DNA from 4 places in the Rhodococcus sp. P4_E4 genome. Region 4 is predicted to be linked to each of the others. Evidence: riboswitches for the same ligand, from Rfam matches in the RefSeq annotation. Region 4 holds a riboswitch; each other region holds the start of a gene.
What was found. Region 4 has a riboswitch for S-adenosylmethionine ahead of AC1DVN_RS03470 (bifunctional o-acetylhomoserine/o-acetylserine sulfhydrylase). Riboswitches for the same ligand answer to the same signal wherever they lie in the genome.
Positions count from the first base shown of each region.

Region 1 (7,592 bases), on a different contig from region 4:
TTCCATGCCGATTCGATGTCGATGCGGTGGTTGTCCGCGTACGTGGCGACCAGTTGTAGCCGAGGACCGGACACAGTCGGTGGGTTGTAGGCGCCATCGGAAGATATGACGGGAGCGAGGTTTCCGAGTTTGAACACGAACCGCGAAGTGAATGCATCCCGATGCTCGGCGGGTATGTCGACCGATTTTCCGGAGTCGATCAACTGCCTCAATTGGTGAGTTATCGGCGTGTGCAGTGGTGCGAGAGTGATCGCGTTGGCGGCGTCGAGCGCGAAGACGCCATGTGCCGGCATGCCGACCAGTCCCCAATCGGAATGAGTCACGATGTGCCCACCGGCCTGAATTCGGGGCGTCAGGCGGAGGTTGTTGTCTTCCGCTCCGTGGACGTCGAGGCAGATGCTGGCATCGTCGAGTAGGGAGATGTGGCCGAGGCCGGCCTTCGAGTGAACGAGTGAAACGCCCACGCTGATCGCCTCACGAAGAAGAGACCAGAGTTGCGGGCTCGCGAACCCGGCAAGATCGATTTCCGCGGCATTTTGATTTCGGTAGTAATTGCCGGCGCTGTGGAGGAGATGTATGTCGCGTAGAACCCGGAGGTGATCCGCGGGGAACTGAAAAGTGCTTCCGAGCTTGTTCCAGGCGAGCCCGCCGGAGATCCACCCTCTCGCTCCTGGTTGTACGGGTTTGACGATGAGCCTTGTCGATGCGCCCTTGGTTCGGGTGGTGAATTGAATGCCAAGTCCACGTGTAGTGCGGCCGGCCGGGTCTGGTCGGAGCAACTCCTCGAGCGCGCTGTCCCATCCGAGGTGTTGTGGAGTCTTGTTCGCCTCGGCAACCGCTGCGAGCACCAACGCGACTACGTGCTTGCAGTTCATCCGCACGGGACACGTGCAGAGGCCACGCGTGAACGTTGCTGTACCGGCCGCGCTGCGACTTACCGAAATCGTGCAGGTGTACGGCTCTCGCGCGGTTCCCGATACAGCGCCGGTCAAGGTGTCAGCGGTGTCGTTCCATGCGATGGATTCGACTGCATTCTGCCGCAGGTAGGTAAGTCCGCGTTCGTAGGTGGTTGTGCCCACGACAGCGCGAATTCGGTCGAGGTCGAGGGCCCTGACTGAATCCGGTTGCACGGGGCCAGCCTAGTGGCGGCGACCGACAGATCTTGTCGTGGTCGTTTGTCCAAGAAAGTCCGAACTGCACGGTATGTTCACGGAAACATCATTGACTGGTTTGGGAGTTTCATGAGGACTGAGCGGCGTGCGTGGATCCGATCTGCGCGCACAGGTGCGGTGTGTTTGGCCGTTTGTGCACTTTCTTTGCAGTTGGGCGGACTGTCGACGGCAGCGCCGAGTTCCGGGAGCTCGGGAAGCTCGGGAAGTCTGGGCAGCGTCGAGGGCAGCGTGAGTTCGGGGTCGACGATCCCAGGACCGCTTCAGGAGGATCCGGGCCCCAAGCCGGAGCTGCGCGACGACATCGTCGTCCCGGCCATCGTCGGCGAGAAGGTGACCGCACCGCAGGCAGTCAGGCTGACGGTGGCGTCGCCTGCACTTCGACGCGAGGTCGGCGTCGAGATCTTGCTACCCGCGGACAATTCGGTTCCGCGCCCAGCGCTGTACATGCTCGAGGGCGTCGACGCCGGAGAGAAGAGCAGCGGATGGATGACGATCGGCGGCGCCCCGGCGTTCTTCGCCGACAAGAACGTCAACGTCGTGATGCTCAACGGTGGGATCGCGAGCCTGTACTCGGACTGGGAGAATCCGGATCCGCGGCTGGGACTGCACAAGTGGGAAACCTTCATCACCGAGGAGTTGCCACCGCTGATCGACGCGCGACTCAAGACCAACGGAATCAACGCGATTGCCGGCAATTCCATGGGCGCAATGGGTGCAATGATGCTCGCCCAACGCTTTCCGGACATGTATCGCGGCGTTGCCGTGTTCAGCGGCTGTTATTCCACGATGGATCCGCTCGGCCGAACTGCCGTCCAGGCCACGATTTCTTCTCGAAGCGGAGATCCGGCCAACATCTGGGGTGTGCCAGGGGGCCCGGAGTGGGAGGCACATGATTCGTTGATCAACGCAGAGAAGTTGCGTGGCAAGGAAATCTACGTGTCGACGGCAAATGGTCGTCCTGGATCTGACGAGACGCTGCAGACTCCGGAACTACTCGAGCGTCTGGTGATCGGCGGCGGCATCGAGGTTGCTGCGCATGCCTGCACCAAGATGTTCGACGCGCGGTTGCAGGAGCTGAAGATTCCGGCGCAGGTAGATTACGAGCCGAACGGCACACACGCGTGGGCATATTGGCGTGAACGACTACCCAAGGCGTGGCCGACTTTGTCCCGGGCGTTGGGCGTCTGACGGTTCGACAACAGTGCTCGGGTTGTGGGTGCACCACAACCCGAGCGTTGGATCACTCGCAGGCGATGCCGTCGTTGTCCCGGTCGAGATGCGGGGCATATCCGTTCTGGCCCCGGTACAACGGAGCTGCGCCGGCGTTACGCACGGCAGTGCAGTTCTGGTAATACCGCGCCGGTGCGGGAGTGTTCTGCGGCGCCGGCTGGTTCTGGGGCGCTTGCGGAGCGGGCGGTGCAGGCGGTGCGAAGACCGGGGGAAGGAACGGCTGGACTGCGTCGGCAGAGCCAGTCGGAATCATGCGTGCGATCTCGATCGGTAGGAAATCGAAAACCGTGGATGCCTGAGCGGCGGGTGCGGCAACCAGAGTGATTGCGGCGCAACCTGCGATGCTGAATGCCAGACGGCGGAGCTTCATGTGACCTCGTGTTCAAATGGGCAGCCCTTCCACTTCTGAGGGCTGTGCCGGCTGAGCATACTGGTCATAACGACCAAATGGTTTATTTCGGTAAGGGTGAAACCTGGGGTGAAAAGCAGCGTCCCCGCACCGTGTTGCTCGGGTGTGCGACGATGACCGGAACCAGAGCCTGGCCGGTGACGTTGACTGCGGTACGGCCCATGTCGACGATCGGTTCGACTGCGAGGAGCAGTCCGACGCCGGCCAGGGGAAGACCCAGGGTGGAGAGTGTGAGTGTGAGCATGACTGTCGCACCCGTAGTTCCGGCCGTTGCTGCCGAGCCGATGACCGAAACGACGACGATCAGCAGGTAATCGGTGAAGGTCAGCGGAACGTCGTAGAAGCCGGCGACGAAGATTGCCGCGATCGCGGGATAGATTGCGGCGCAACCGTCCATCTTCGTGGTGGCACCGAGCGGAACGGCGAACGAGGCGTACTCACGCGGAACACCGAGGTTGCGTTCGGTGACGCGTTCGGTCAGCGGCAGGGTGCCGATCGACGAGCGCGAGACGAATCCGAGCTGAGTTGCGGGCCAGACACCGGAGAAGAAGCTTCGAACCGAGAGACCGTGTGCGGCAATCAGGATGGGGTAGACCACGAAGAAGACAATGGCCAGACCGATGTAGATGGCTGCGGTGAAGACGCCCAGCGAGCCGATCGCATCCCAGCCGTAGGTGGCGACAGCGTTGGCGATCAGCGCGGCGGTGCCGATCGGGGCGAGGCGGATGATCCACCACAGGACCTTCTGGACGATCGCGAGCAGCGAAGCGTTGAACTCGAGGAACGGCGCAGCCTTGGGACCGATCTTGAGTGCAGCAATGCCGATTGCGCCGGCGATGACGAGCAGCTGCAGGACGTTGAAGCTCAGCGATGTAGTCGCCACGCCTTCGGCGACGGAAGTCTTTGCACCCAACCCCAGGAAGTTGTTCGGAACCAGTCCGGTGATGAACGCCCACCAGGAGCCGGAGCTCTTGGGTTCCTTCGCTGCTTCGGCGGCGACGTCGGTCCGTGAACCGGGATCGGTGATCAGGCCGACGACGATGCCGATGATCACAGCAATGAAAGCGGTGATCGCGAACCAGAGCAAGGTCTGCACGGCCAGGCGAGCTGCATTGGCGACCTGGCGCAGGTTGGCGATGGAGCTGACAATGGCGGTGAACACCAGCGGGATCACCGCAACGGTGAGCAGCTTGACGTAACTCGAACCGATGGTCTGTACGGTGCCGACCAACCAGTTGACGTTGCCGTCGGCTGCATCAGGCATTGCCCGGGCGACGAGACCGATGATGACACCGAGTACGAGACCGGCGACGATCTGCGGTCCGAATGCCGTCGCCCAGGACGGAAAACGGGACGTGGACTTTTCCGGCACGCCGGTGGAGGTGGAGCTGGGCATGACTATGCCTTTCGAAAATCAAGGGAGCGAAACGCAGCGCGGCACCAGAGGCCGGGCAGATTCGAAGAAATGTTTCCTGGTACGCGTCAGGTCAGAGCGAGCGCGTACACATTGCGCTCGCCTGCAGGCGAAGGTCGACGTAACGCCGACTGGTCAGGAACAACACTGTCCACACACTACTCGCAGCTTCAACTACTCGATCCCGAGGGTCGCCGCGGGAGTTCGCTTCGTGTTCGTCGGGCGTGCCCCGATCAGTCACTGTTGGTCGGTTGACTAGTCTCGACGATCAGTAGGTGCCGCACCGGCGCCTAAGCGTCGGCAAGCGGAAGCGAGAGACCGATGAGCGTTCGGAATGCCGAGTACCCGCGTCCGAAGCATTTCCTGGTGCACCTCAGTGACACGCATCTGGTGGCTCAGGGGGAGTTGTACGACGCCGTGGATGCGTCGACGAGATTGCGGGAAGTGCTCAGCGGGATCGTGGCCTCGGGCGCACGCCCGGATGCACTGATATTCACCGGCGACCTGACCGACCAGGGACACCCCGACGCATACGCGGAATTGAAAGCCATCGTGGAACCCGTGGCGGCCGAGATCGATGCGCAGGTCATCTGGGCGATGGGCAACCACGACGACCGCTCTACTTTCAGGTCTCTGCTGTTGGGCGAGGACGCCACCGATCATCCCGTCGACAACGTCTACGACCTTGACGGACTGCGGGTGATCACCCTGGATTCGTCGGTTCCCGGTCACCACTACGGTGAGATCTCGGATCGTCAATTGGATTGGCTACGCTCAGAATTGGCGGCGCCCGCGCCCGACGGAACAATTCTGGCGCTGCATCATCCGCCGGTTCCGTGCATTCAGGATCTCGCGGTTCTGGTGGAGTTGCGCGATCAGTCCCGGTTGGCAAACGTCTTGCGTGGCAGCGACGTCCGGGCGATTCTTGCCGGGCACCTGCACTATTCGACGACGGCGACGTTCGCCGGCATTCCGGTGTCCGTGGCGTCGTCGACGTGTTACACCCAGGACTTGAACGTGGAAGTCGGTGGTCAGCGTGGTCGTGACGGGGCTCAGGGGTGCAACCTGGTGCACGTCTACGACGAGACAATTGTTCATTCGGTCGTTCCACTCGGCGCGCACGTGACGGTCGGTGAGCCTGTCGACGCGGCTGAGGGTGCCCGGAGGCTCAGTGCTGCCGGCATTCGAATCCTCGAGAGCGAAAAGGCGGCACGCTCGATCATCTGAGGTGGCAGGCGGTTTCCGGCACCCCCGCGCAGTTCTGGGCGATTGCCGGGCGGTCGCGTACTCACTACCGTCGAGGTAGGTGCAGAGCTCCAGCAACAAGGACCGGCTAGCTGGACGGCAACCCTTCATGCCGATGGGGTGCCCCGGAATCACACCTGGCGATACGCGCGGTGCGTGTCGCAAGCGGCAGTCGCCACGAGAACCGTCAGTCGGGTGCTGACGGTTTCTGCGGTCGGCACTGTGCGCTCCCGAGTAGTTCTCGAACAGGAGTATGCGCCGATGACCTCCACCCCCTCTTCTCATCTTGCTCCGTTGCATCTCGCCGTAGCGCTGGACGGTGCCGGTTGGCACCCAGCGGCCTGGCGAGAGCCGCACTCGCGCCCGAGTGAGCTGTTCAGCGCGTCGTATTGGACTGACGTGGTGACGACCGCCGAGCGTGGTCTGCTCGATTTCGTCACCATCGAGGACAGTCTCTCGGTGCCGGCCAACCCACTCGAGCCCGTCGACGACGCGGTTGATCGGGTGCGTGCTCGGCTCGACGCACATCTCGTGGCCGCCCGACTGGCACCGATCACGAGCAACATCGGCTTGATCCCGACCATCACCACCATTCACACCGAGCCGTTCCACGTGTCCAAAGCCGTTGCCACGCTTGATTACACCTCGCGCGGTCGCGCCGGATGGCAGGTGAAGGTTTCGGCGTCGGAATCCGAGGCAGCACAGTTCGGGCGTCGCGACATCCCCGCGCTCACCGATGCCGACCGTCAGTCGATCGTTTCAGGCGTCCTCCCGGACTTCGTGCGCGACCTGTTCGACGAAGCTGCGGAGGCGGCTGACGTAATCCGGCGACTCTGGGACAGCTGGGAGGACGGCGCCGAGATCCGCGACGTGGAGCAGCGCCGGTTCATCGACCGAGACAAGTTGCACTACATCGACTTCGAGGGAAAGTACCTCTCGGTCCGTGGACCGTCGGTGACTCCGCGCCCGCCGCAGGGGCATCCCGTCGTTACCGCGTTGGCACATCAGCGGGTCGCGTACGAGCTGGCGGCGCGGACGGCCGATCTGGTGTTCGTGACGCCGTTCGACGACGAGCAGGTCACGGCAATCCTGGGTGACGTGCGAGCAGCCGAAGAACACGTGCAGCGCACCGGCGAACCTCTTCGGGTCTTCACCGACATCGTCGTCTTCTTCGATACGCCGGAAGAAACCGGAAAGGAACGGCTCGCTCGTCTCGACGCGCAGGCCGGCACCGAATACCGTTCGGACGCGCTGACCTTCACCGGCTCTGCTGCGGAGTTGGCGGATCTCCTGCTCCGGTGGCAGCAGTTGGGAATCGACGGCTTCCGGTTGCGGCCGGGCGTCCTCGTGGACGACCTCGACGCCATCGCCGGTGAGCTGGTGCCTGAATTGCAGCGACGCAACGTATTCCGCACCGAATATCCGCAGACGAATCTTCGCGGACTCCTTGGTCTACCCATCGACGTTCCCAACCGCTACGCCGCCGGCACTCCGGCCGCCTGACAGACGAGGAATAGATTTTCATGAGTTCTCAGAAGCGTAAGCAGGTCATCCTGGGTGCCTACCTCGGCGGCGTCAACCATCACACTGCATGGTGGGATCCGCAGGCGGGCAGCCAGATAGAGTTCGATTCTTTCGAGCACACCGCTCGAACCGCCGAGCGTGGGAAGTTCGACTTCTTCTTCCTCGCCGAAGGCCTCGCCCTTCGTGAGCGTGCGGGACAGATTTTCGACCAAGACATCATCGGTAGGCCAGACACCTTCACGGTCCTTGCGTCGTTGGCGGCAGTAACCGAACACCTCGGATTGGCCGGCACCATCAACGCCACGTTCAACGAGCCTTACGAACTGGCCCGCCAATTCGCGACGCTCGATCAGTTGTCCGGAGGGCGTGCCGCCTGGAACGTCGTCACCTCGTTCGACGCATTCACCGGCCAGAACTTTCGCCGCGGCGGATACCTCGACCGCGCGCAACGATACGAGCGTGCGGAGGAGACCGTAGCGCTGGTGCGTGAACTGTGGGATTCGTGGCGAAGCGACGACATCGTGGCCGACAAGGCATCAGGGCGCTTTCTCGCGAGACCGGATGCCGGTGAATTCGCTTTTCATGGATCGCATTTCGA
Region 1 covers NZ_JBFUJB010000026.1:4,577-12,168, forward strand. Annotated here, with positions in the region: gene AC1DVN_RS26345 (DEAD/DEAH box helicase) at 1-1,130, opposite strand, end outside; gene AC1DVN_RS26350 (alpha/beta hydrolase) at 1,242-2,360, shown strand; gene AC1DVN_RS26355 (excalibur calcium-binding domain-containing protein) at 2,413-2,772, opposite strand; gene AC1DVN_RS26360 (dicarboxylate/amino acid:cation symporter) at 2,855-4,207, opposite strand; gene AC1DVN_RS26365 (phosphodiesterase) at 4,547-5,452, shown strand; SAM riboswitch class IV at 5,531-5,644, shown strand; gene AC1DVN_RS26370 (LLM class flavin-dependent oxidoreductase) at 5,627-6,973, shown strand; gene AC1DVN_RS26375 (NtaA/DmoA family FMN-dependent monooxygenase) at 6,994-7,592, shown strand, end outside.
Region 1: another riboswitch for S-adenosylmethionine. It lies ahead of AC1DVN_RS26370 (LLM class flavin-dependent oxidoreductase); the one in region 4 lies ahead of AC1DVN_RS03470 (bifunctional o-acetylhomoserine/o-acetylserine sulfhydrylase).

Region 2 (7,592 bases), on a different contig from region 4:
CAATGCCCGACCTTGCTGACATGGGGGCTCGACGACAGGCAGTGTCCACCGGACATGCCGATGATTCCGATGCGACTGATTCCGAACGCCGAACTGCATGTATTCCCGAACTGCGGGCACTGGGTGATGATCGAAGCCAAGGAGGGAATGAGGCGCCGGGTCTGTGTTTGTGCCCCCAGTAGGACTCGAACCTACGACCTGCGGATTAAAAGTCCGTAGCTCTACCAACTGAGCTATAGGGGCGCGGCGCAGAGTCTAACGGGACCGCAGAGTCCGTGAAAACACCACCCCCATCAGAAGGGCGATTCCGATGACGGCGATGGTCCCGCCCGTGCGATGCAGACCCGCGTCGTCGATGGTTCCGCGCATGGTCAGCTCGATGACGACGGCCGCAAGGTTGGCGCCGATGTACTGGATTGTTCGGTACAGGCCGATCGCGGTCCCGACGTCGGCGGAGGTGGTCACCGAGTTGATCAGGTTCTGGTTTCCCATGTTGTTGAAGCCGTTGGGGATGCCCAGGATCGCCGCTATCAGCAGGAGTGCCACAAGGGGAGTCGAACTAGATTCGACAAAGGCGATCAGAATCCCGCCGACAGCCAACGCGGCGGTGCCGATCAGGAGGGTGATTCGTGCGCCGAATTTCCCGTACACCCTGGACGCGGACATGGTCGCGAAGATCCCGACCGCAGCGACGGGCAGCATGAAGAGCCCGGCGCTGATCGGTGACATTCCGCGGGCTACCTGTAGCCACTGGGGGAGTCCGAAGAAGATGCAGTAGAACGCTGTGTAAGTCAGCAGGGTCCGGCCGAGAGTCATGCTCAGTGCGCGGTTTCGGGCGACGGCACGGACGTCGATGAACGCCGAGGCGGTTCGACGTTCCCACCAGACGAACAGGAACGCGAAGAGGGCCGTCGACGGGACGAGATACCACTTCGCGTGCTCGGCGAGAGACAGGAGAAAAAGCATCGTCGACGTCGTCAGGGCCAGAAACAGCGTGATACCGAGTGGGTCGAGTGACTTGAACAACGCAGTGGCGCCGGCCCGGTCGGGCAGGGCGGAGTCGCTCGGAGCGGCGAAGAAGACCCATATGGCAGTGACGACGACAAGCGGGAGGTTCACCCACATGATCGACTGCCAACCGAGTGTGCCGACCAGCAACCCGCCGAGAGTAGGCCCCAGCGCGACGACCGATTGAGCGCAAATGGTGAGTGTTGCTATAGCTGAACGGGTTTGAGCCCGGTGGCGGTCAGCGTATTCGCGGATGACGGTCATCGCGTTCGGATACTGTGTCGCCGTGCCGATTCCGAGCAGAATTCGCGCCGCGATAAGCCAACCCAGTGACGGGGCGAGCGAGCCGAGGATCGATCCGGCAGCGATCAGACCCAATCCCGCCAGATAGACGCGTTTGGCGCCGAGGATCGATCCGAGTCGCCCCGCCGCCGGTGCCGTGACTGCAGTCGCGATGTAGAGAGCCGAGATGACCCACGCTGTGCCCGAACTGGAACCGAAGTATGTGGCGATCGGGACGATTGCCACCGCAATCATCGACGAGTTCAGTGCCTGAAGAACGGTTCCCGAACCGAGAGCAAGACTCAGTTTCAGGGGAACGGAGGCTTGGGGTGTCGACGTTTCGACGACGGCGGTCACGGGTTCATCAGTGACTCCTCTGATATCGATGTCGATGCTGGGGACGCGCCCTGGCCTAGTCTGCGCAGGATTCGGCCGGCGATCAGAAGCAAGTCACGCTCGGCTTCGGTGCACTCGGCGTCGATGACCTCGGCCAGCCACTGCGTGCGTTTCGTTCGGTCTTCGTGAAGGGTCGACGTGCCTAGTTCGGTCATCGTGACCAAGGCCGCGCGGCCGTCCGATGGATCCGCCCTTCGCGTCACCATGCCCTGTTCCTCGAGCGCGGCCACGGTCTTTGCGATGGATTGCGGTGTGACGCGCTCGAATTTCGCCAACTCTTTTGCGGTCAACGGACCTTGTCGGTCGAGGTGGCCGAGAGCTTGGATCTGGCTCGGCGTGAGTTTGTGGTCGTGGCGTTTGGTGCGGAGACGCCGGACGAAGGCACCCAGATCGTCCCAAAGTACGTCGATCTCGTCCCGAGTCTTGCTGCGACCCTCGCCATCGTTCATTTAGACAGTCTAACTGTGTTATTTCGATGCTGCTAGCACGGTTTCGACAAAAACTGGGGAATAAACAATCGCATTAGTTGTTTAAAACCTTGGGATTGCCGTTCATCCGTCGGCGAAGCAGTTCCGTCTGCGAGGTCGGATTATCGGAATCTCGGACACGAAAAAGCTCGGATGCGCACCCCCTGCGGCGCACCCGAGCGGCCAAAACCATACCACTTGGTGTCTTTTGGGCATAAAGTCGGTTGTTGTCCCCCGAACAGCCGATTGCCTCTAGTACTTTTGGCGGGTATCGCTCTAGTCCTTACGTAGGGTGTGTTGGAGGGGATATTGTGAGGTTTCGGGGGATGACAGGCGCCGATCACGGCGATTCTGCGTACCAACTCTGCGAGAGGCACAACACCGTAAATGGCACGTCAACAAGAGCGTGCGCGGCGTACCCGCGCCGCCCTGGTCGAAGCGGCTGCAGTCGAATTCGCCAAGCGCGGCTATGCAGCTGCGTCGGTGAACACGATCCTCGAGGGCTCCCGCGCCACCAAAGGCGCCATGTATTTCCATTTCCAGTCCAAGGAAGAGTTGGCGCGAGCGGTTCTGACCTCGGCTATCGAAACCTTCACTGGAATCACTGATCGTTGGGCCAAGAGAACAGACCTCGATCCATTCGTCGCATTGCACGGGCTCGTGCTCGACATTGCCGAGGTCTTCCGTGCCGAGGTAATCGTGCAGGCGGAATTCCGGCTGATCATCGAGCCGGAGTTCTACAAGGATGTGCAATCTGGTGGCGGGCAGGTCTGGGGAAAGACCGCCTACGAGTTGGCATTGCGCGCCAAGGACGACGGTTTGCTCCGCGAAGACGTGGACCCGGAGAAATTCACGCGCGTACTGGCAGCGAGCCTTGCCGGCCAGCGGTACATGGCGGACCTGATTGCCTCGAGTGGGGATCTGGGTGTGTGGTTCGAGGAGTCCCTCGAAGTGGTGCTCGAAGCCATGGCCACACCGGAGTGGTTGGAGAAGTTTCATCGCGACGGCTGGCCGCAAGTCGAGTTCCCCGACGCGGAATAGTCCACTTTTCGCCCATGACCAGGCGATTTGTGATTTCCGAACGCTGTGCCATAAGCTATCCAAGCTCCCAACGGAACGCCGTTGGGGTACTAGTTCGGAGAGATCCGGCGGGCCCCCTTCGTCTAGCGGCCTAGGACGCCGCCCTTTCAAGGCGGTAGCGCGGGTTCGAATCCCGTAGGGGGTACGTTTTGCGAAAGCGAAACGATGCAGTATGGTTTGACCCGCACGACACGCTTTGAGATGCACAAATGCCAGGCCAGGACAGTGGTTTGGGAGCGGCTCGAAGATGTAGTACGGTTTCACAGCAAGGAAAAAGCAAGGCCCTGTGGCGCAGTTGGTTAGCGCGCCGCCCTGTCACGGCGGAGGTCGCGGGTTCGAGTCCCGTCAGGGTCGCAAAGCTTTGTTCTCAATCAATTGGTTGAGAACAAAGCAATGCGATAGGCATTCGGTTCGGGTGCCGTCCGGCCAGGTAGCTCAGTTGGTACGAGCGTCCGCCTGAAAAGCGGAAGGTCGCCGGTTCGATCCCGGCCCTGGCCACCATAATTCTTATCGACAAGCTCCAATCTCATGTTCTTCGAACATAAGGTTGGAGCTTTTTCGTGTTCGGATGTCAGTCGCCGTCAACCACTCGGCCCGATCATCTCAGTTGTGCGCATCCTTTGTCTCCGTGAATATTTCCGGTCACCGGGAACGTGCTGGGCGTCACTCCACGGAGGACATCACTATTAGCCGATTGCGGCCGATCCGTGGCTGCGTCTACTGGAAGTGAGGTGGAATCTCCGTGTCGCACTCGAGATCTTGGCGCATCGGGAAAGTCAGCCGGGTCGCCGTCGCGTTGCTCGGTACCGGGGTTCTGTTGGTGGGCTGCGCGAGCAACGGTGACGACAGCGGGACCGATACGACGAACACGTCGGGGGACGTCGTGACCGGCATGGTCAACGAGCAACCGGACCCGGGCGACGCGGTCGCCGGCGGGACCATGACGTACGGCGTGCAGGTGCTCGTTCCCTCACTCGACCCGACCAAGACGGCAGCGCGCGGCGGTTCCGGCGGTGAGGCCTTCGCTGCGGTGTACGACGTCCTGATGAGTTACGACACTGCGAGCGGCGAGTTCGAGCCCAAGTTGGCTGAATCGCTCGATACCAGCGACGACGGAAGCACGTGGACGTTGAAACTTCGCGACGGTGTGAAGTTCAGCGACGGTTCCGCGCTCGACGCCAACGCCGTGATTGCAAGCATCGATCGGTACAACGCGGGCAAGGGCAATGGCGCCGAGTTGTGGCTGGCTTCGGTGGAATCGGCGCAGGCAAGCGGTCCCACGACGGTCGACTTCAAGCTGAAGACGCCGTGGATGCGCTTTCCGTCGATGCTCGCTCTCGGGCACGGGATGATCGTCGCCCCGAGTTCGCAGCAAGGCGACAAGTTCACCGCGGTGGGTGCCGGACCCTTTACCGAAGATCTCTTCACGCCGAGCGTCGAGCGAATCTTCAAGGCCAACCCGTCCTACTACGGCGGCGCTCCCAAGCTGGACAAACTGCGGATGGTTGCACTCAACGGTCCGCAGGCCAATCTCGAATCATTGAACAGTGGTCAGCTCGATGTTGCCTACATTCGCGGCCTTACTTCGGCGATCAATTCCGCCAAGTCCGCTGGTTACCCCGGCTACATCGACGTGCTCAACGCCGGTAGTGCCGAGATTGTCAACAATCGTGAAGGCCGACCGGGCTCGGATGTTCGCGTTCGCCAGGCTATCGGCTACGCGCTGGACACCACGTTGATCGATCAGCGCGTGGAAAACGGTGAGGGACTGCCTGGCTCGGAGTTGTTCGGTCCGACGTCGCAATGGCACGTAGACACACCGGGTATTGCCTACGACCCCGAAAAGGCCAAGGAGCTTCTGAATCAGGCGAAGGCAGACGGATACGACGGCGCGCTCGACTACGTCGTGCTCAGTGAGCCCAAGGACCACGCGATCGGCCTCGCCGTGCAGTCACTGTTGCAGGCCGTCGGGTTCGAGGTGAACTTGATCTTGGCCAACAACGCCGGCGACATCGTGCAGAACGTCTACGTCAAGCACGATTTCGACCTGGCGCACGCGGGCATCGGAATGTACGAGTCGATTCTCGATCTCGGATTGTTCTCCACGACCAACAGCACCTCGATGGCGAATACTGCTGGATATGCGAACCCGGCGATGGATCAGCTGATCGCAGATCTACAACAAGCCAAGGATAATTCGTCGACCCTGGCGATCATCGGCAAGATTCAGACGCTGTGGAACGAGACGGTTCCGTCGGCGCCGATCGGCGGGCTCACGTCGTTCTGGGCTTGGCAGAAGAACGTGCACGGTGTGGTTCCGACTGCAACCGGCATCATGCTGTTCGATCAGGCATGGATGGGCGCGAAGTAGCGTTCCAGCGCACACCGAGAGCCCCGTCCGACGCGAGTCGGGCGGGGCTCTTTGGTGTCTACGTCGGCTAGCGTTGCGCAACCCTTTCGATCAGGATGATTGAATTGAAATATGTTGTTGGTCAATATGATTCGCCGATCGTGATTTGACTTGTTTAGCGTCGCCCGCATAGATTGCATCCACCATCCAGAGTGGCTGAGAGACCTGGCTCGATGATGCCGCAGCAACCCGCTTCGTTTGCGCAGTGTGGGTGCTACCGCCAGGACCGATGGAGGACGCATGACTGTATTTGCCGTGGGTATCGAACTGGACGGCGAGGGCACTCACCCCGCTGCCTGGCGCCGAAGCTCACATCGCCCGGATCAGTTGCTCACGGGTAAGGCCGTGCGCGATCGCGTCGCGGCTGCCGAGAATGCGGGCTTCACCTTCGCGACGTTCGACGATTCCATCCTCCCTCCGAGTGGTGACGTTGTCGGCCGCATCGATGCCGTCTCCAGGGCGTCATACGTGGCGGCGACGACCAGCACGATCGGACTGGTCCCCGTCGTCGGGACCACGTACGCCGAACCGTTCCACACCTCTTCGCAATTGGCGACATTGGACTACTCCTCGCGTGGGCGTGGCGGCTGGCTTGCTGTTCCGGTCGAAGACGATGCCGCGGCGAGGGCGTGGGGGAGGGCTCCGGTAACGACGGAATCGGCGCGTCAGCAGGAGCAGCGGGATTCGGTTACCGTCGTGACAGATCTCTGGGATTCGTGGGAGGACGACGCCGTCGTCCGTGACTATCTCAGTGGGCGTTTCCTCGAGCGTGATCGTCTGCATTACGTCAATTTCGAGGGCGACACCTTCTCGGTGAAGGGGCCGTCAATCGTTCCGCGGCCGCCGCAAGGCCAGTTGGTGGTGTTCGGCCGCTACGGCGACATCGAACCACACCAGGCCGATGTTGTTCTCGTTTCCGGTGATTCGGTGGAGGCCATTGCACAGTCGGCTGCCAAGGCGCGCGATGAGGGCGCGTCATTGGTGGTCGCCGAGGTCGATGCGGCATTCGATACGCCGAATCTGTCTGCGGCGCAGCGGTTGATCGAGCTGAACTCGCACGGGAATGCCGTCGTCACTGGCCGACTGCTCCTGGCTGCAGATCCGGGGGAAGCGGCCGTGGTTCTGAAGGAATTGGCCGGACACCTCGACGGTGTTCATTTCCACGCTCTCGTGATCGACGAGGACCTTCCGGTGCTGGCCAAATTCGTTCTTCCGGCGCTGTCGAAGTCCGGGTTGACGCGACGCCCGGTTCCGGGATCGACTCTGAGGGGCAACCTCGGCCTGCAGCGGCCCGCAAATCGATTCGTCCACTCCTCCTGACTTGACTTCGCACTAAGGACATTTCGGCTATGACTGCATCACGCTCCGCCGTACCTCGACCCGACGCTCACGTTCACTTCGGCGTCTTCTTCCAAGGGGTCAACCACACCACCATCTGGTCCGATTCCTCGAGCGGATCCCAGATCGACTTCGAGACGTTTCGGCGCTTGGTACTCACCGCCGAGCGAGGTCTGTTCGACGCCTTCTTCCTCGGTGAGGGCCTTCGCCTTCGCGAGCAGAACGGCAAGATTCTCGATCTGGATATCGCCGGCCGCCCCGACGCTATTGCACAGTTGGCCGCCCTCGCCGGTATCACCGACAAGATCGGGTTGGTCGCGACACAGAACACCACATACAACGAACCGGCCGACCTCGCCCGTCGACTCTCCGGCCTCGATCTACTTTCCGACGGACGGGCCGGCTGGAACGCGGTGACCACCGACAACGCTTGGACGGGAGAGAATTTCCGTCGCGGTGGTTTCCTCGACCACGCCCTGCGCTACGAGCGTGCCGGGCAGTTCATCGAAACCGCGCGGGCACTGTGGGATTCGTGGGCCGACGACGCGATCTCGGACTCTCGCACGTCCGAGAACTGGTCGACTCCGGGAGCCGTGAGCGACGTACGCCGC
Region 2 covers NZ_JBFUJB010000001.1:205,101-212,692, reverse strand. Annotated here, with positions in the region: partial or broken gene AC1DVN_RS00990 (alpha/beta fold hydrolase) at 1-162, shown strand, start outside; tRNA gene AC1DVN_RS00985 (tRNA-Lys) at 171-243, opposite strand; gene AC1DVN_RS00980 (MFS transporter) at 256-1,647, opposite strand; gene AC1DVN_RS00975 (MarR family winged helix-turn-helix transcriptional regulator) at 1,644-2,135, opposite strand; gene AC1DVN_RS00970 (TetR family transcriptional regulator) at 2,541-3,194, shown strand; tRNA gene AC1DVN_RS00965 (tRNA-Glu) at 3,306-3,378, shown strand; tRNA gene AC1DVN_RS00960 (tRNA-Asp) at 3,514-3,587, shown strand; tRNA gene AC1DVN_RS00955 (tRNA-Phe) at 3,658-3,734, shown strand; gene AC1DVN_RS00950 (ABC transporter substrate-binding protein) at 3,976-5,604, shown strand; SAM riboswitch class I at 5,784-5,879, shown strand; gene AC1DVN_RS00945 (LLM class flavin-dependent oxidoreductase) at 5,884-6,963, shown strand; gene AC1DVN_RS00940 (NtaA/DmoA family FMN-dependent monooxygenase) at 6,993-7,592, shown strand, end outside.
Region 2: another riboswitch for S-adenosylmethionine. It lies ahead of AC1DVN_RS00945 (LLM class flavin-dependent oxidoreductase); the one in region 4 lies ahead of AC1DVN_RS03470 (bifunctional o-acetylhomoserine/o-acetylserine sulfhydrylase).

Region 3 (7,592 bases), on a different contig from region 4:
GCCGCCGCTGGTGGAAGTAATCGTGTATTTCAGAGGAAGATTCACGCCTGCCCCCACGTTGTTGACTTTGACGATGGCGGAGTTCGAGTCGCCGGGAATCATCCCGGTTTTGCCGAGTTGGCTGAAGTTCAGTGTCGTGGTCAGCGTGGGTTGGATTGTGGTATTCAACTGCAGATTGATCGACCCGGTCGTGATATTTCCCGAAGTCGCCATCGCCGAAGACGTCCAGGCCGCGAGCGTGGTTACACCGCCGACACCAAGCACCATCCCCAGCGCGAGCAGCGCGCGAAAACGCGTGCTGGTCAACAGGTGACGAATCCGGTGGGCCGGACGGTCAGGGCGCGAGGGCATCGTGCTGGCCTTTCTCGATCTGGTCGGAGTTGGTGAGGTTGGAAGCTGCAGGGTCAGGCGCCAATCGGGCTCGAGCTCGCTCCTTCCGGCCGTCACGGATGCCGCTGATCATCATGTAGGCCGCGTACAGCAGTAGTGTCGTCACGACTATCACCACGATCACGGTGCGCTGCTCTCCGGTGAGCCAAGTGTTGACGTAGCCGAGATACGGAAGGCTGTACCAGACCTTTCCCCGGATCTGTACTGGCCGTACTTCTTTCTCGTCGCGTTCACCGTTCGCGTCGCCCTGGGTGATGAAAGTTCGTTCACCCTTTTGGTTTTCACTTGTGGCGATGATCCGGTGCGTGACGACGGTCGGCTGACCCGATTCCAGCTGGTACGTAATAGGTGTACCGATCCCCAGTTCGGACGGATCGACAGGTTTGACGACGACCAGTGATCCAGGGTTGTACGTCGGGCGCATCGAACCGGTCAGAATCGTGAAGCGCTGCGCTCCCGCGAAGAAGGGGATGACAATGGTTGCGACGATGACTGCCGAAATCGCCAGCAGCAGTGTCCAACTGACGATAGAGGTGACCCACCACAGAGGGCCGGTACGTTCACCGCGTTTGGTCGAGTGTTTCGTCATGCCGCCCCTGCCTGGAACGTGAAGGTGGCGTTGGTCGTCTGACCGGAAACCGCACCAACACCCACCGTGAGCCGCAGACACAGGATGTAGGTGCCACCGGCTGCGAGCGGAGTCGGCATGTACGCGGGGGAAACCGGGTACTGCAGCGATGCATTCATCGATCCGGACGTCACTGGGGTTACTGCCGGAGCCGCGGTGTTGACGCCGGCCGGGCAGGCGCCTTCGTTGGCGACTCCGTACGTGGTCAACGTGAATCCCGGAAGTGCGCTCGTCGACTGCATTCGCCACTGCAGAGGATCAGACCCCGAATTCTTGACGGTGAGCGGAGCTTGCACCGTGTTTCCCGGGACCACAGGCGTCGTGGCCGTCGTCAAATTCGCCAGGGTGTACGCCGCACTGGTTCCGGCCGATGTACCAACGGTGAGGTTGACGCTTGCAGCGGTTGCGGTCCCACCACTCGCGCTCGCCGAATCGGACCACAGCGCGAGCGACTGCTGTGACGATGCGAACACCGCTACAGCAGCCACCGCGACTGCGATCGCTCCCCAGACCTTTTTCCTCATGAAATTACGGAGCCGGAGTCAGCGCTGTCTGAGTGACGACCAGCTTCATCGCCGCCAAGTTCAGCGACTGATTCTGCGCGACCTGGTTGGCCACCTCGGTGAAGTTCAGACGGACTCCGACGTGCACGATCGTGCCGTTCTGTACCTTGGTGATCTGTGAAATCGGGTTGCCACCAGCGTCCTTGATGGTCGTAACCGGCTGTACAGCGGCGGCAAGTTCGGCGCTGTTGGCACCTGGAACGATGCCGGCCGTATCAGCGGTCAGAACAGCCGCGAGACGATCGCCCACTGCGGTCACTGTGACGTCGCAGGTGTATTCGATGCTCTCGGTGGTGACGATGCGGTAAGCCGAGATGTTGGTGATCGCGGTCTTCGTCGGATTGAGGGAGTTCCAACCGCCGCCGACCGGTGCGCAGGCGCTCAGGTCGAGTGCACCGGAAGTGACGGGTCCGCCGCCACTGACGTCGGCCGAGTCGCTCCACACAGCGAGCGAGCCCGCACCGCCGAGGAGGAGGGCGCCGGCCGCCGCAGCAGCGATCGCGCCCTTGGTCTGCTTCTTCATGAAAATCTCATTTCATGTCTGGGACCCGAAATGGGTCGTTCAGACATGAGTATCAGCCACGGCAAACGATTCGTTACTACTTTTTCTCAAATTTCTTTTTGGACTGCGATCCACCTATTGTCGGGGGTGTATTCGCCTCTGACCTGCGAATAACTATCAGTACGCAATCTTCCTTCGAAAGAAACCGCTTGTTTGTCCAGCTGGACAAAGTGGACGAGTCGGATCCTGGCAAATCTAGTGTTTTTTACCAGTTAATTACCGACTCGCGGTTTTGTTTTGCAATTGAATCAATTGTTTGCGGTGCTACGGAATGGATCGGTTGTCATTCCTACAAGATCGGCGACCGACTCGAGAACGACTGTGGGTCGGTACGGGAAGAGCTCCACCGACGCGCGGGTCGAGATCCCGGTCATCACCAGAATCGTCTGCAGTCCGGCTTCGAGGCCACAGACGATGTCGGTGTCCATCCGGTCGCCGATCATCAACGTGTTGGCCGAATGGGCGCCGATGGACCGCAGGGCAGAGCGCATCATCAAGGCGTTGGGCTTGCCGACGTAGTAGGGATCGCGTCCGGTTGCCTTGGTGATGAGAGCCGCGACCGAGCCGGTGGCCGGCAGCGAGCCGTCACGCGACGGCCCAGTGGCGTCGGGGTTGGTGGCGATGAACCGCGAACCACGCTCGACCAGTCGAATCGCGGTGGTGATCGCCTCGAACGAGTACGTGCGCGTCTCGCCGAGTACGACGTAGTCGGGGTCACTGTCCGTCAGGACGTAACCGATGTCGTGCAGGGCAGTGGTCAGGCCCGATTCGCCGACCACGTAGGCGCTGCCGCCTGGCCGCTGGTTGGCCAGGAACGTCGCGGTAGCGAGCGCTGACGTCCAGATCGACTTCTCCGGGATGTCGAGTCCCGAATTGAGCAAGCGTGCTCGCAGGTCACGCGGGGTTCGGATGGAGTTGTTGGTGAGCACCATGTACGGGATGTCGTTCGACGCCAGCTCTGCCAGGAACGTGTCCGCTCCAGGTATCAAGTGCTCCTCGTGGACGAGAACCCCGTCCATGTCCATGAGGTAGGTCCAACCGGTCTGATCTTCTGTACTGGTCATGACTCCAGTATGTGCGGGTGCCGCCCGATGTGGGCGATCAAGCGAGAAGGCGCCACAGCCCGATCAGGCCGACGACGACAATCGTGTAGCGCAATGCAGTGGGGGACAGGCGTCGTCCGTAGCGGGCGCCCAGGACGCCACCGCCGAGCGAGCCGACAGCGATCAAACCGGCTGCTGCCCAATTGATCTGATCGAACGCCAGAGTGATGTACATCCCCGCTGCAACGATGTTGACGAGCAGTGAGAGCAGGTTCTTCGCGCCGTTCATGCGTTGGAGGGTTTCAGGGAGGATGGCACCCATCACACCGATGAGAAGGATGCCCTGCGCGGCAGTGAAGTATCCGCCGTAGATGCCGACCGCAAAGGTGCCGGCGGTCAGGAGCATCAGCCTCTTGGTGGACAGCGTCGTTTCTTCGGTGGAACGCTTCTTGGCCCACGCCTGGATGCGTGGTTGGAGGAGGACGAGCGCGAGGGCGAGGACCAACAGCACCGGAACGATGGTTTCGAACAGTTTCTCGGGTAGATGCATGAGCAACCAGGAACCGAGTAGTGCCCCGGCGAGTGACGCCGGAATCTGCCACTTCAGTCGATCCCACTGTCCGGACAGCTCGCGTCGGTAGCCCCAGGTGCCGGAAACTCCGCCGGCGACGAGCCCGACCGCGTTGGACATGGTCGCGGTCACGGGCGGCATGCCGAAGGCGACCAGCGTCGGGAACGTGATCAGCGTTCCACTGCCGACCACGGCGTTGATCGCGCCCGCACCGATGCCGGCCAGCAATATGAAGAAAGCGTCGAGTCCACTCACTCCGCAGACGGTACGGCAGAGGGAAAGTCGGTCCAGACGGCGGTCCCGGTCTTCGTTCGAACACTCTATTGAACACGTCGAACGCGGCTTCTGACACCGTTGAAATCAGTGCGATTCCAACCTGGTTGATCTTTCATTTCCCTTGCAGTGCAGGGAAATACAACATTTGACGACTAGACATTTCGGGTCTAGTCTTTGCTCACCATCCAGAGCGACCGAGAGACCTGGCTCGTCGACGTCGCAGCAACCCCCCGAGCGATCGGGAGCGGGTGCTACCGCCAGGACCGATGGAAGGCATCACATGGGTTCCACTTCGCACGCTCCGCACAGGCGCCGCCACATCGATCTGTGCCGCACCGCTTCGTGTCACTGTCGCTGACCGAACCGTCGTCTTCGCAACTCGAGCTCACCAACTCGAGACCACAGCTGCGTTCCCATTCCCCGAAAGGTCTATTCGTCATGTCCACTCCGTCAGGTAGCGCGCCGTGAGCGCGCCCACCGATGTCCGCCCCGAAAAGTCGGTGTCCGAGCCGCAACTTCCGGACTCGGAGCTTGTCGTTGCTCGCACCTGGCACCCGCTGCGCTGGGTGATCAGTGCGGTCGTGCTGGTACTGCTTGCTCAGTTCATCCACGGACTCGTCGTCAACCCCGGCTGGGACTGGCCGACCTTCGCGCAATACTTCACCGCGAAATCAGTGCTCGCCGCGCTGTGGATGACGATCAAACTGACGCTGTGGGGGACGATCCTCGGATTCGGTCTCGGTGTTTTCCTGGCACTCGGTCGGTTGTCGAAAAACCCGGTCCTGCAGGTGATCGCTTGGACCTACATCTGGGCCTTCCGCTCGATTCCACTCATCGTGCAGCTGCTCTTCTGGTTCAACATCACATACCTGTACCAGACGCTTTCTCTCGGAATACCTTTCGGGCCCGAGTTCTTCACCTTCCAGGTCAGCGGTGTGATCGGCGGATTCACCGCGGCGGTCATCGGTTTGGCGCTGCACCAGGCTGCATACTCGGCCGAGATCATCCGCTCCGGAATCATTTCGGTGGATCACGGCCAGATCGAAGCTGCTCACTCGCTCGGTATTCCGCGCAGTCGCCAGTTCTTCAAGATCGTTCTCCCGCAGGCAATGCGAGCGATCCTCCCCAATGCCGCCAACGAGGTCATCGGACTCTTCAAGGGAACGTCGATCGTCTCCACCATGGCAATCGCCGAACTGTTCTACCAGGTGCAGGTCATCTTCGGCCGCAACGGACGAGTCGTGCCCCTGCTGATGGTCGCCACGATCTGGTACATCATCCTCACGACGTTGCTCTCGATCGGTCAGTACTACGTGGAGCGCCACTATGCACGAGGATCCGCCCGTGCGCTTCCGTTGACTCCGGTACAGAAGGCGCGCAAGAAGTTCGAAGAGATTCGAGATGCGCGTCTCGATATTCCGAGAGGTGCGACCCGATGACCGCAGAACTGGCCGAAGAGACGGTGTATGCCGTCGAAGCGCGCGGAATTCACAAGTCGTTCGGCACGCTGGAAGTACTTGCCGGCGTTGATCTCCTGGTCCGCAAGGGCGAAGTGACCGTCATTCTCGGTCCGTCTGGTTCCGGTAAGTCCACCTTGCTGCGCACCCTCAATCACCTCGAGAAGGTCGACCGCGGGACCGTGCGGATCGACGGAGAACTGATCGGGTACCGGCGCAAGGGAAACCGGCTCCACGAACTGCGTGACCGCGAGATCCTGAAACAGCGTTCGCACATCGGATTCGTGTTCCAGAACTTCAACCTGTTTCCGCACCTGACCGCGCTGGAAAACGTGGTGGAAGCGCCGCTCTCGGCCCAGAAGCGTGATCGTGACGAGGTGTACCGCGAGGCCCGCGCACTGCTCGAGCGAGTGGGAGTGGGGGACAAGGCGGACGAGTATCCCCGCCAACTCTCCGGTGGCCAGCAACAGCGCGTCGCGATAGCGCGAGCGCTGGCACTGCGGCCGGCGGTCATTCTCTTCGACGAGCCGACGTCGGCGCTCGACCCGGAACTGGTCGGCGAGGTTCTCGAGGTCCTCGCTCAGTTGGCCCGTGACGGCGCCACCTTGGTGATCGTCACACACGAGGTCGGATTTGCTCGGGAAGTGGCGGACACTGCGGTCTTCATGGACGGCGGCGTCATCGTCGAACAGGGCCCACCTTCGCAGGTGATCGACAATCCGGTCCACGAACGGACCAAAGCTTTTCTCTCCCGCGTCCTCTGACGCGACCCAGACTCATTCCCGGAAGGAAATATTGATGTTCTCCCCATCCCGTCGCGCGACTTTTCTGATCTCGGCTCTTGCCACAGTCGGACTGCTCAGCGCTGCGTGCAGCAGCGCGGACGCGGAGTCCGACGGCGCCCAGGTCACCGCTGCTGCGGGTTACAACCTCACTGCCGATCAGAACCGCATCACCACCGACAAAGTCGATTCCATTGCCGCCGAGCTACCTCAGGACATTCGCGATCGTGGCACGCTGCGCGTCACCGGTAGTGCCGGTGCCGCTCCGCCGCTCCGCTTCTACGCCGACGACGACACCACTCTCATCGGTTCCGAGACCGACTTCGCCTACCTGATCGGTGATGTTCTCGGTTTGAAGGTCGACCTGCAGACCGCAGACTGGGCACAGAACTTCGTCCGCATCGATTCCGGCGAGGCTGATGCATTCCTGTCCAATGTGACTGTGACGGAAGAGCGTAAAGAGAAGTACGACTTCGCCACCTACCGACTCGACACCCTGGCCTTCGAAGCCAAGAAGGGCTCCGGGATCTCCATCAAGGAACCCAAGGATGTCGCAGGCAAGAAGATCGCGGTAGGTTCCGGTACCAATCAGGAAGCGCTGCTGGTCAAATGGAGTGAGCAGAACGTCGCGGCCGGCCTGGCCCCCACCGACATCTCCTACTACCAGAACACCACCGACTACTACCTGCCGCTGCAGTCCGGCCGGATCGACGCCTACTTCGGACCGAACCCGTCGTCGCAGTTCCATGCCAAGCAGTCGGGTGAAACCGAAGTTGTCGGTGAGTTCTCCGGTGCAGGCGACACGCTGCAAGGCCAGATCGCGGTTCTGGTGAAGAAGGACAACGGGTTGATCAAGGCAATCAACGACGCGATCAACCACACGATCGAGAACGGCACGTACCAGCAGATCCTCGAGCGCTGGAACATCACGAATGAAGCCGTCGACACGTCCCTGATCAACCCGCCCGGCCTTCCGAAGACCAAGTGAGCTCTCGTCCATGAGTGAGATTCTCGATGCGATCGTCATCGGTGGAGGACTCGTCGGGTCCTCCACCGCCTGGCGGCTCGCGGCGCGCGGACGTAGCGTCGTTCAGCTGGAACAGTTCGGGCCGGGGCACAAGCACGGTGCGTCGCACGGTACTTCGCGCATCTACCGTCAGGCGTACGACAATCACCTGTACACCGGGTTGGCGGCCGACGCGCTGCCGCTGTGGCGGGAGTTGGAGACCACGACGGACATCGGGTTCCTGGAACTCACCGGTGCCGTTGATCACGGCCTGCCGCAGGCAGTGCAGTCCAAGGCGAAGATACTTCTCGAGG
Region 3 covers NZ_JBFUJB010000015.1:24,195-31,786, forward strand. Annotated here, with positions in the region: gene AC1DVN_RS16820 (SipW-dependent-type signal peptide-containing protein) at 1-351, opposite strand, end outside; gene AC1DVN_RS16825 (signal peptidase I) at 335-979, opposite strand; gene AC1DVN_RS16830 (hypothetical protein) at 976-1,542, opposite strand; gene AC1DVN_RS16835 (alternate-type signal peptide domain-containing protein) at 1,547-2,104, opposite strand; gene AC1DVN_RS16840 (HAD-IIA family hydrolase) at 2,392-3,207, opposite strand; gene AC1DVN_RS16845 (sulfite exporter TauE/SafE family protein) at 3,245-4,012, opposite strand; SAM riboswitch class I at 4,212-4,306, shown strand; gene AC1DVN_RS16850 (amino acid ABC transporter permease) at 4,498-5,472, shown strand; gene AC1DVN_RS16855 (amino acid ABC transporter ATP-binding protein) at 5,469-6,254, shown strand; gene AC1DVN_RS16860 (ABC transporter substrate-binding protein) at 6,289-7,260, shown strand; gene AC1DVN_RS16865 (FAD-dependent oxidoreductase) at 7,271-7,592, shown strand, end outside.
Region 3: another riboswitch for S-adenosylmethionine. It lies ahead of AC1DVN_RS16850 (amino acid ABC transporter permease); the one in region 4 lies ahead of AC1DVN_RS03470 (bifunctional o-acetylhomoserine/o-acetylserine sulfhydrylase).

Region 4 (7,592 bases):
CCGCCCGTCACCAAGGTGTGGACGTTGACGGTGCGCTTCTGGCCGATGCGGTGTGCCCGGTCGGTTGCTTGGTCCTCGACGGCTGGGTTCCACCACCGGTCGTAGTGCACGACGTGACTTGCGCGCGTGAGGTTGAGGCCGAAGCCGGCGGCGCGCAAGCTCAGAATCAGAACCGGTGGTGAATCCGTGTCGTTCTGGAACGCGTCGACCATTGCGTCGCGCTTGTCGGTGTTCAGGCCGCCGTGAAGGAACGGGATTGCGCCGATTCCCAACTCGGAGCCCAGGTGCCGCGAAAGCATCTCGCCCATCGTCCGGTACTGCGTGAATATCAGCGCGCGATCGCCGTCGTCGACGATCTCGGCAATCATTTCCGTTGCGCGGTCGAGCTTTCCGGATCTTCCGTAGAGGTCATCCGTATCGCCGGTGACCTGCGCCGGATGATTGCATACCTGCTTGAGGGTGGTCAGCAGCGCAAGGATGTTGCCGCGCCGGGCAATTCCCGTACCCAAACCGGTGTCGAAAGCATCTGCAACTGCAGACCGATAGATGCGCGCCTGTTCCGACGTCAGAGTGCACGAGACGGTGGAAAATTGCTTGGGCGGAAGATCCTTGGCCACTGTGTCTTTGGTTCTGCGCAGAATGAACGGATCGATGACCGCGGCAAGCCTGGTCGCCGCGGTGGCCGATCGACCGGATTCGATCGGTACGGCAAAGCGTTGACGAAACCGTGCGCGAGTTCCGAGGACTTCGGGATTGGCGACGCGAAAGAGTGACCACAATTCTTCGAGACGGTTCTCCACCGGCGTGCCGGTCATCGCTACCTTGACGTCGGCCGACAACTGCATTGCTGCTTTGGCTGCCAGCGAAGAGGGGTTCTTGATCTGCTGTGCCTCGTCGAAGACCACTGAACTCCAATGGATCGGGGCCAATTGGTCTGCGTCGGAACGCAAGACGCTGTAGCTGGTCAGCACCGTGGCGCCGGCAGGAACACGAGTGGGAAGTGCGCGAGCGGTCCCGTGATGAACGTGCAGTGGCAGATGCGGAGCGAATCGCTCGATCTCGCGGCGCCAGTTTCCGATGACCGAGGTGGGACACACAACCAGGTGTGGACCGTCGTCGGCGCGGATCGCGATCATCGAAATCGCTTGCAGTGTCTTGCCCAAACCCATCTCGTCGGCGAGGATTCCACCGCCCGAACCCGACAGTGCAGTCAGCCAGGCAACTCCGTGCACTTGATACGGGCGCAATGTCGCCTGAATCTTTGCTCGGCGAAGACTCTCCACGGCTGCGCGCGCTTCCGTGAACAACCGCACCGTGGACCGGGCGCTTCTGATTTTCGTGTCGTCGCGCTCGATCGCGGCATGCGCTGCAGTCGGAATGTCATGTGCGCCGGTGTCGATGACGCGCTTCCATGCGAGCAACGACGGTCCGAGGTCGTCGCGACGTGCATCGAGGGTGTGCAAGGCGTCGATCGCGGTGGCGAGGTCGAGCAGTTGCGCTGCGACGTCGGTCGCTGTGATCGACTCGTCGACCGGGATCGCCAGCCGGCAGGTGCCAGGCGACCCGGTCGGCATCCCCAGCACCGACAGTCGCGCTGCCGGGTCTGTATCACCCCAGAACGCAAAGGACATGTGCTCGGGAATGTACGTAGCCTGCAGGCGCGTCGAGCATGGCTGATTCACGTTCGCCGATGCTAGCCGCGCCGGCTCAGGGACGCCAATGAAAATGTCGAGAAAACCTGCAGATCAGCTGTGGTTTTCCCGACATTGACGGATCCTGAAATTGTGCCTCTGTGCGGGATCAGCGGGCCGTGCGTGCGAACTCCATCGTTCGGCGAAGCAGTCCGGCGACAGCGTCCGCCTCCGTCAGGAAGCCGTCATGGCCGTCTCTGGACTTGAGAATCTCGAGGCCCGTGCACGTCGAAATGCCGTCCGCGATCTCCTCCTGCAAACGAAGGGGATACAGCCGATCCGAGTCCACGCCGCCCACGACGACCGGCGCCGTGATCGATGCCAACGCCGCTGCAACGCCGCCGCGTCCACGACCGATGTCGTGCCGGTTCATGGCCTCGGTCAGGAGGACGTACGTGCTCGGGTCGAAGCGGTCGACCAGCTTGTCTGCCTGATGTTCCAGGTAACTCTGGACGGCGTATCGTCCACCGTTCCAAGGATTTTCGTCGTTCTGGGCGGAGTTCTCGAAGCGCGCATCGAGTTCGGACTCGGTGCGGTACGTCAGGTGCGCGATGCGACGGGCGATCCCGAGTCCGGCGCGAGGTGCCCGCCCCGTTCCGTGGTAGTCACCGCCCTGCCAATCCGGATCGGAGACGATGGCAGCGATCTGCGTCGTCTGGGTGCCGATCTGATCTGCAGTGGCCCGTGAACCGGTTGCGAGAACCAACGCGGAGCGAATGCTGTCCGGGTAGGAAACTGCCCATTCAAGGGTGCGCATCCCGCCCATGGATCCGCCGACTACCGAGGCCAACTGGTCGATCCCGAGGAGATCGACGAGCTTCTTCTCCGCCGCGATCTGATCCCGGATGGAGATCTCCGGGAACCTGCTGCCCCACGGCTTGCCGTCGTCGGCCAGCGAACTAGGACCGGTCGTGCCGCGACAACCACCGAGGACATTTGTTGCGATGACGCACCATTCGCCGGTGTCGATCGGTTCGCCCGGCCCAACCATCCCGTTCCACCAGCCGGGGGAGGGCTGATTTGCGGAGATCGGTCCGGTGACGTGTGAGTCTCCGGTCAGTGCGTGCTCGACGAGTACGACGTTGTCGCGGTTCGGGGACAGCTCACCCCACCGCTGAACGGCGAGCGAAACCGAGGGGAGTACCGCGCCGCTCTCGAGTTCCAGGGCGCCGATGTCGACGAACCCCACCTGGCCGTCGGGCGGGGGAAGGAGGTCGATCCTGGGCTCCAATTCGTTCACGGTCACGAGTTTGCCACCGCAGCCAGGCCGACGGTGATATCGGCGAGGATGTCGTCGATTCCTTCGATACCGACCGCGAGGCGGACGAGTCCGGGCGTGACACCGGAGGCGAACTGCTCTTCGGGGGTGAGCTGCGAGTGTGTCGTCGAGGCGGGGTGGATGACGAGTGAGCGAACGTCACCGATGTTGGCGACGTGGCTGTGCAGCGTCAGGGCGTTGACGAACGTCTTGCCCGCATCGATACCTCCGGGCAGCTCGAAGGTGACGATGGCGCCGGTTCCCTTGGGTGTCAGCTGCTTTCCGCGTTCGAACCATGGCGAGGTGGGGAGTCCCGCGTAGGAAACGGAGGCCACCTCGCCGTGGCCGTCGAGGAATTCGGCGACCTTCTGGGCATTGGACACGTGGCGCTCGATGCGCAGGCTCAAGGTTTCGATGCCCTGCGCGATGAGGAACGCGTTGAACGGCGCCACGGCGGAGCCGAGATCGCGCAGCAGTTGGACGCGCGCCTTGAGTGCAAATGCCGGCGCGCCGAGGTCTGCGAAGGTGACGCCGTGATAGCTGGGATCAGGCGTCGTGAAGTTCGTGTGGCGACCCTGCGTCCAGTCGAAGGTGCCGCCGTCGACGATCACGCCGGCGATCGCGGTGCCGTGTCCGCCAAGGTATTTGGTGGCGGAGTGAACGACGATGTCGGCGCCGTGTTCGAGTGGGCGGAGCAGGTACGGCGTCGCGACTGTGTTGTCCACGATCAACGGAAGACCGTTCTCGTGGGCCAGCGACGAGATGCCGGGGAGGTCGAGGATGTGGTTCTTGGGATTAGCGATCGTCTCGCCGTAGAACGCCTTCGTGTTCGGGCGAATGGCTTCGCGCCACTGCTCGAGATCGTCGGGATCCTCGACGAAGGTGACTTCGATGCCCAGCTTGCGAAGGGTGTAATGCAAGAGGTTGTACGTGCCGCCGTACAGGTACGGGCTCGAGACGATGTGGTCGCCGGCTTCGGCAATGTTGAGGATCGCGATGGTTTCGGCAGCCTGACCCGAGGAGAGGAGGAGTGCGGCGACTCCGCCTTCGAGGGCGGCGATGCGCTGCTCGACGGCGTCCTGTGTGGGATTCATGATCCGCGTGTAGATGTTGCCAGGCTCGGCGAGGCCGAACAGTGCCGCAGCGTGATCGGTGCTGTCGAAAACGTAGCTGGTGGTCTGGTAGATCGGCAGAGCGCGCGCATTGGTGGCGGTGTCCGCTGTCTGCCCGGCGTGCACCTGCTTGGTCTCGAACGACCAGTTCGCGGTCGGATCAGAAGTTGCTGCGCCGTCGGCTGTGTTGTCGGTCATGATTTGTTCACTCCAGTGGTCTGACGGATAGATGTCGGACGGGGGCGAAGGATCGCCGCCCCGTGCTGGGGTCTATCTACAAGTGCGACACATACTGAGTTACCTCCGTGGGGCTCGGCCCGGTCTGGGGTCCGTCCCTGTCGGACCCGCGCTTGTCACCCGAATTGCGGTGGAACTGCGTGAGCAGATCCACGTCGGGAAACCTGGTCATCACCCGGGGCACCCCACCGCGGTTGGAGGGTTGCCGTCCAGCGAGCCGGGGCTTGACGCTGGCACTCATGACCAAGTCGGATTCTACCGGGAAGTGAGCGCAGTCCTGACGCGGGGCGAATTGTGAGCCGCAACCGCACGCGAGACAGAGCGACGCAGCCCACTAGCAGGCAAAAGTTACTCGCGAGTAGAGACCGATGGGTGGACCTGCCGGTTGCGGCCTCACGGGTTAGCAGTACGCTTGTCTTGTTTGGGACTCATCTCCCGAGATCAGTCCACACCGTCTAGGTTTGATAATCGAACCGTTCGCGGACCCACTCACAAAGTGTGACCGCAACCGTGTAACCAGGGAAACTTCCTAGGAGGACGCGAAGCACCCATGTCCAAAATCAAGGTTGAGGGCACCGTCGTCGAACTCGACGGCGATGAGATGACGCGCATTATCTGGCAGTTCATCAAAGACAAGTTGATCCATCCGTATCTCGATGTGAACCTCGAGTACTACGACCTCGGTATCGAGTACCGCGACGAGACCGACGACCAGGTCACCATCGACGCAGCGCACGCGATCCAGAAGCACGGCGTCGGCGTCAAATGCGCCACGATCACGCCGGACGAGGCACGTGTCGAGGAATTCGGTCTCAAGAAGATGTGGCGTTCCCCGAACGGAACGATCCGCAACATTCTCGGCGGCACGATCTTCCGCGCACCGATCATCATCTCCAACGTTCCGCGACTCGTTCCGGGCTGGACCAAGCCGATCATCATCGGCCGTCACGCATTCGGCGACCAGTACCGCGCCACAGACTTCAAGGTCCCCGGCCCCGGCAAGGTGATGATCACCTACACGCCTGAGGACGGCAGCGCACCGATCGAGCACGAACTGGTCAACTTCCCCGAAGAGGGCGGCGTCGTCCAGGGGCAGTACAACTTCACCACGTCCATCCGTGACTTCGCTCGCGCGTCGCTCACCTACGGACTGCAGCAGAACTACCCGGTGTACCTGTCCACCAAGAACACCATTCTCAAGGCGTACGACGGTGCCTTCAAGGACATCTTCCAGCACGTCTACGAGACCGAGTTCAAGGCTGAGTTCGATGCCGCAGGTCTGACCTACGAGCACCGCCTCATCGACGACATGGTCGCTTCCGCACTCAAGTGGGAGGGTGGATACGTCTGGGCATGCAAGAACTACGACGGCGACGTCCAGTCCGACACCGTGGCCCAGGGCTTCGGCTCGCTCGGCCTCATGACGTCGGTTCTGCTGACACCGGACGGAAGGACCTGTGAGGCAGAGGCTGCTCACGGCACCGTGACGCGTCACTACCGTCAGCACCAGCAGGGCAAGCCCACCTCGACCAACCCGATCGCGTCCATCTTCGCGTGGACCCGCGGACTCGAGCATCGTGGCAAGCTCGACAGCACCCCTGAGGTCATCGGCTTCGCGCAGGCGCTCGAAGACGTTGTCATCAAGACCGTCGAAAGCGGCCAGATGACCAAGGACCTCTCGATGCTGGTCGGCGGCGATCAGGGCTACCTGACCACCGAGGAGTTCCTCGGTGCACTCGACGTGAACCTGCAGAAGGCCATGGCCGCGAAGTAGATTCACTGTTTCACCTTCTGATGGGACGTCCGGGAAACCGGGCGTCCCATTTGTGTTCGCGGTCTCACGTGAGTGAACTCACCCGCTCTCACTTGGAAGTTCAACCAGGTGTGAGACCACAATTGATCAGTGACTTCGTCTACCCTCTCCCGTTCTGACACCTCGACACCCGGGGTTCGTTCCGCCAGAGGTCCGGCGATGCTCGCTCTTGCCCTCGGCGGTTTCGGTATCGGCACAACCGAGTTCGTCGCCATGGGATTGCTCCCGGAAATGGCATCCGGGCTCGGCGTCTCGGAACCCATCGCGGGTCACGTGATCTCGGCGTACGCGCTCGGGGTTGTCGTCGGTGCTCCGCTGATCGCTGCTCTCACCGCACGGGTACCGCGCCGCACCCTGTTGATCGCACTCATGGTCGCATTCACCGTCGGCAATGCCGCTTCGGTCTTTGCGCCCTCGTACACGACGCTGATGATGGCTCGATTCGTCGCTGGATTGCCGCACGGCGCGTACTTCGGAGTCGCCGCACTGGTCGCCGCTCATTTGGCCGAACCAGGCAAACGCGCGAAGGCCGTGGCGATGGTGATGATGGGTCTGTCCGTGGCCAATGTGATCGGGGTGCCGGTCGCGGCCTGGATCGGCCAGGCACTCGGCTGGCGCAGCGCCTTCGCCTTGGTGGCTGTGATCGGGGTGGCAACGGTTGCTTCGCTGTTCGTCTGGATTCCGCGGTTGGACGGTATGCCGGTGACGAATCCGATCACCGAACTCGGGGCACTGGGCCGCGTTCAGGTGTGGATGACCCTGATCGTGGGAATGGTCGGATTCGGCGGGATGTTCGCCGTCTACACCTACATCAGTACGACGCTCACCGACGTGTCCGGTCTCGGTGCTTCGTTCATTCCTCTGGCGCTCATGCTGTACGGACTGGGCATGGTGGCCGGCAACTTCGTCGGTGGATACCTCGCGGATCGCGCACTGATGAAGGGTTTGTTCCTGTCGATGGGATCCCTCGTGGTGATCCTCGCGGTCTTCGTGATCGCCGTGCGCAATCCGTACACGGCGCTTGTCTTCGTCTTCCTCATCGGGCTTGCCGGGTCCTCGATGGTTCCTGGCCTTCAAACACGGTTGATGGATGTCGCCGAGGATGCTCAGACCTTGGCGGCGTCTCTCAATCACGCCGCGCTGAACATCGCCAATGCCTTCGGAGCGTGGATCGGCGGCGTCGTCATCGCTGCCGGTTACGGGTATACCGCACCGGCAGCGGTTGGGTCGTTGCTTGCCGTCGCGGGTCTCGTCGTGCTGGCGGTTGCGGTGATTCTGCAGCGTAGGGCCGTGCGCTGACCTGGGCGCCCATCCGCGTCGGTGGAATCGGCTACGGTGCTTGCCGTGCCACAAACTGCTGACTCCCACATTCTTGCGCCCCACACCATCACGTCCGTGAACGTTAACGGCGTTCGAGCAGCTGCCCGCAAGGGCATGCTCGACTGGCTGGAGAAGACGTCGGCGGATTTCATCTGCCTTCA
Region 4 covers NZ_JBFUJB010000002.1:107,930-115,521, reverse strand. Annotated here, with positions in the region: gene AC1DVN_RS03480 (DEAD/DEAH box helicase) at 1-1,631, opposite strand, end outside; gene metX (homoserine O-acetyltransferase MetX) at 1,801-2,937, opposite strand; gene AC1DVN_RS03470 (bifunctional o-acetylhomoserine/o-acetylserine sulfhydrylase) at 2,934-4,259, opposite strand; SAM riboswitch class IV at 4,403-4,543, opposite strand; gene AC1DVN_RS03465 (NADP-dependent isocitrate dehydrogenase) at 4,849-6,072, shown strand; gene AC1DVN_RS03460 (MFS transporter) at 6,202-7,410, shown strand; gene AC1DVN_RS03455 (exodeoxyribonuclease III) at 7,447-7,592, shown strand, end outside.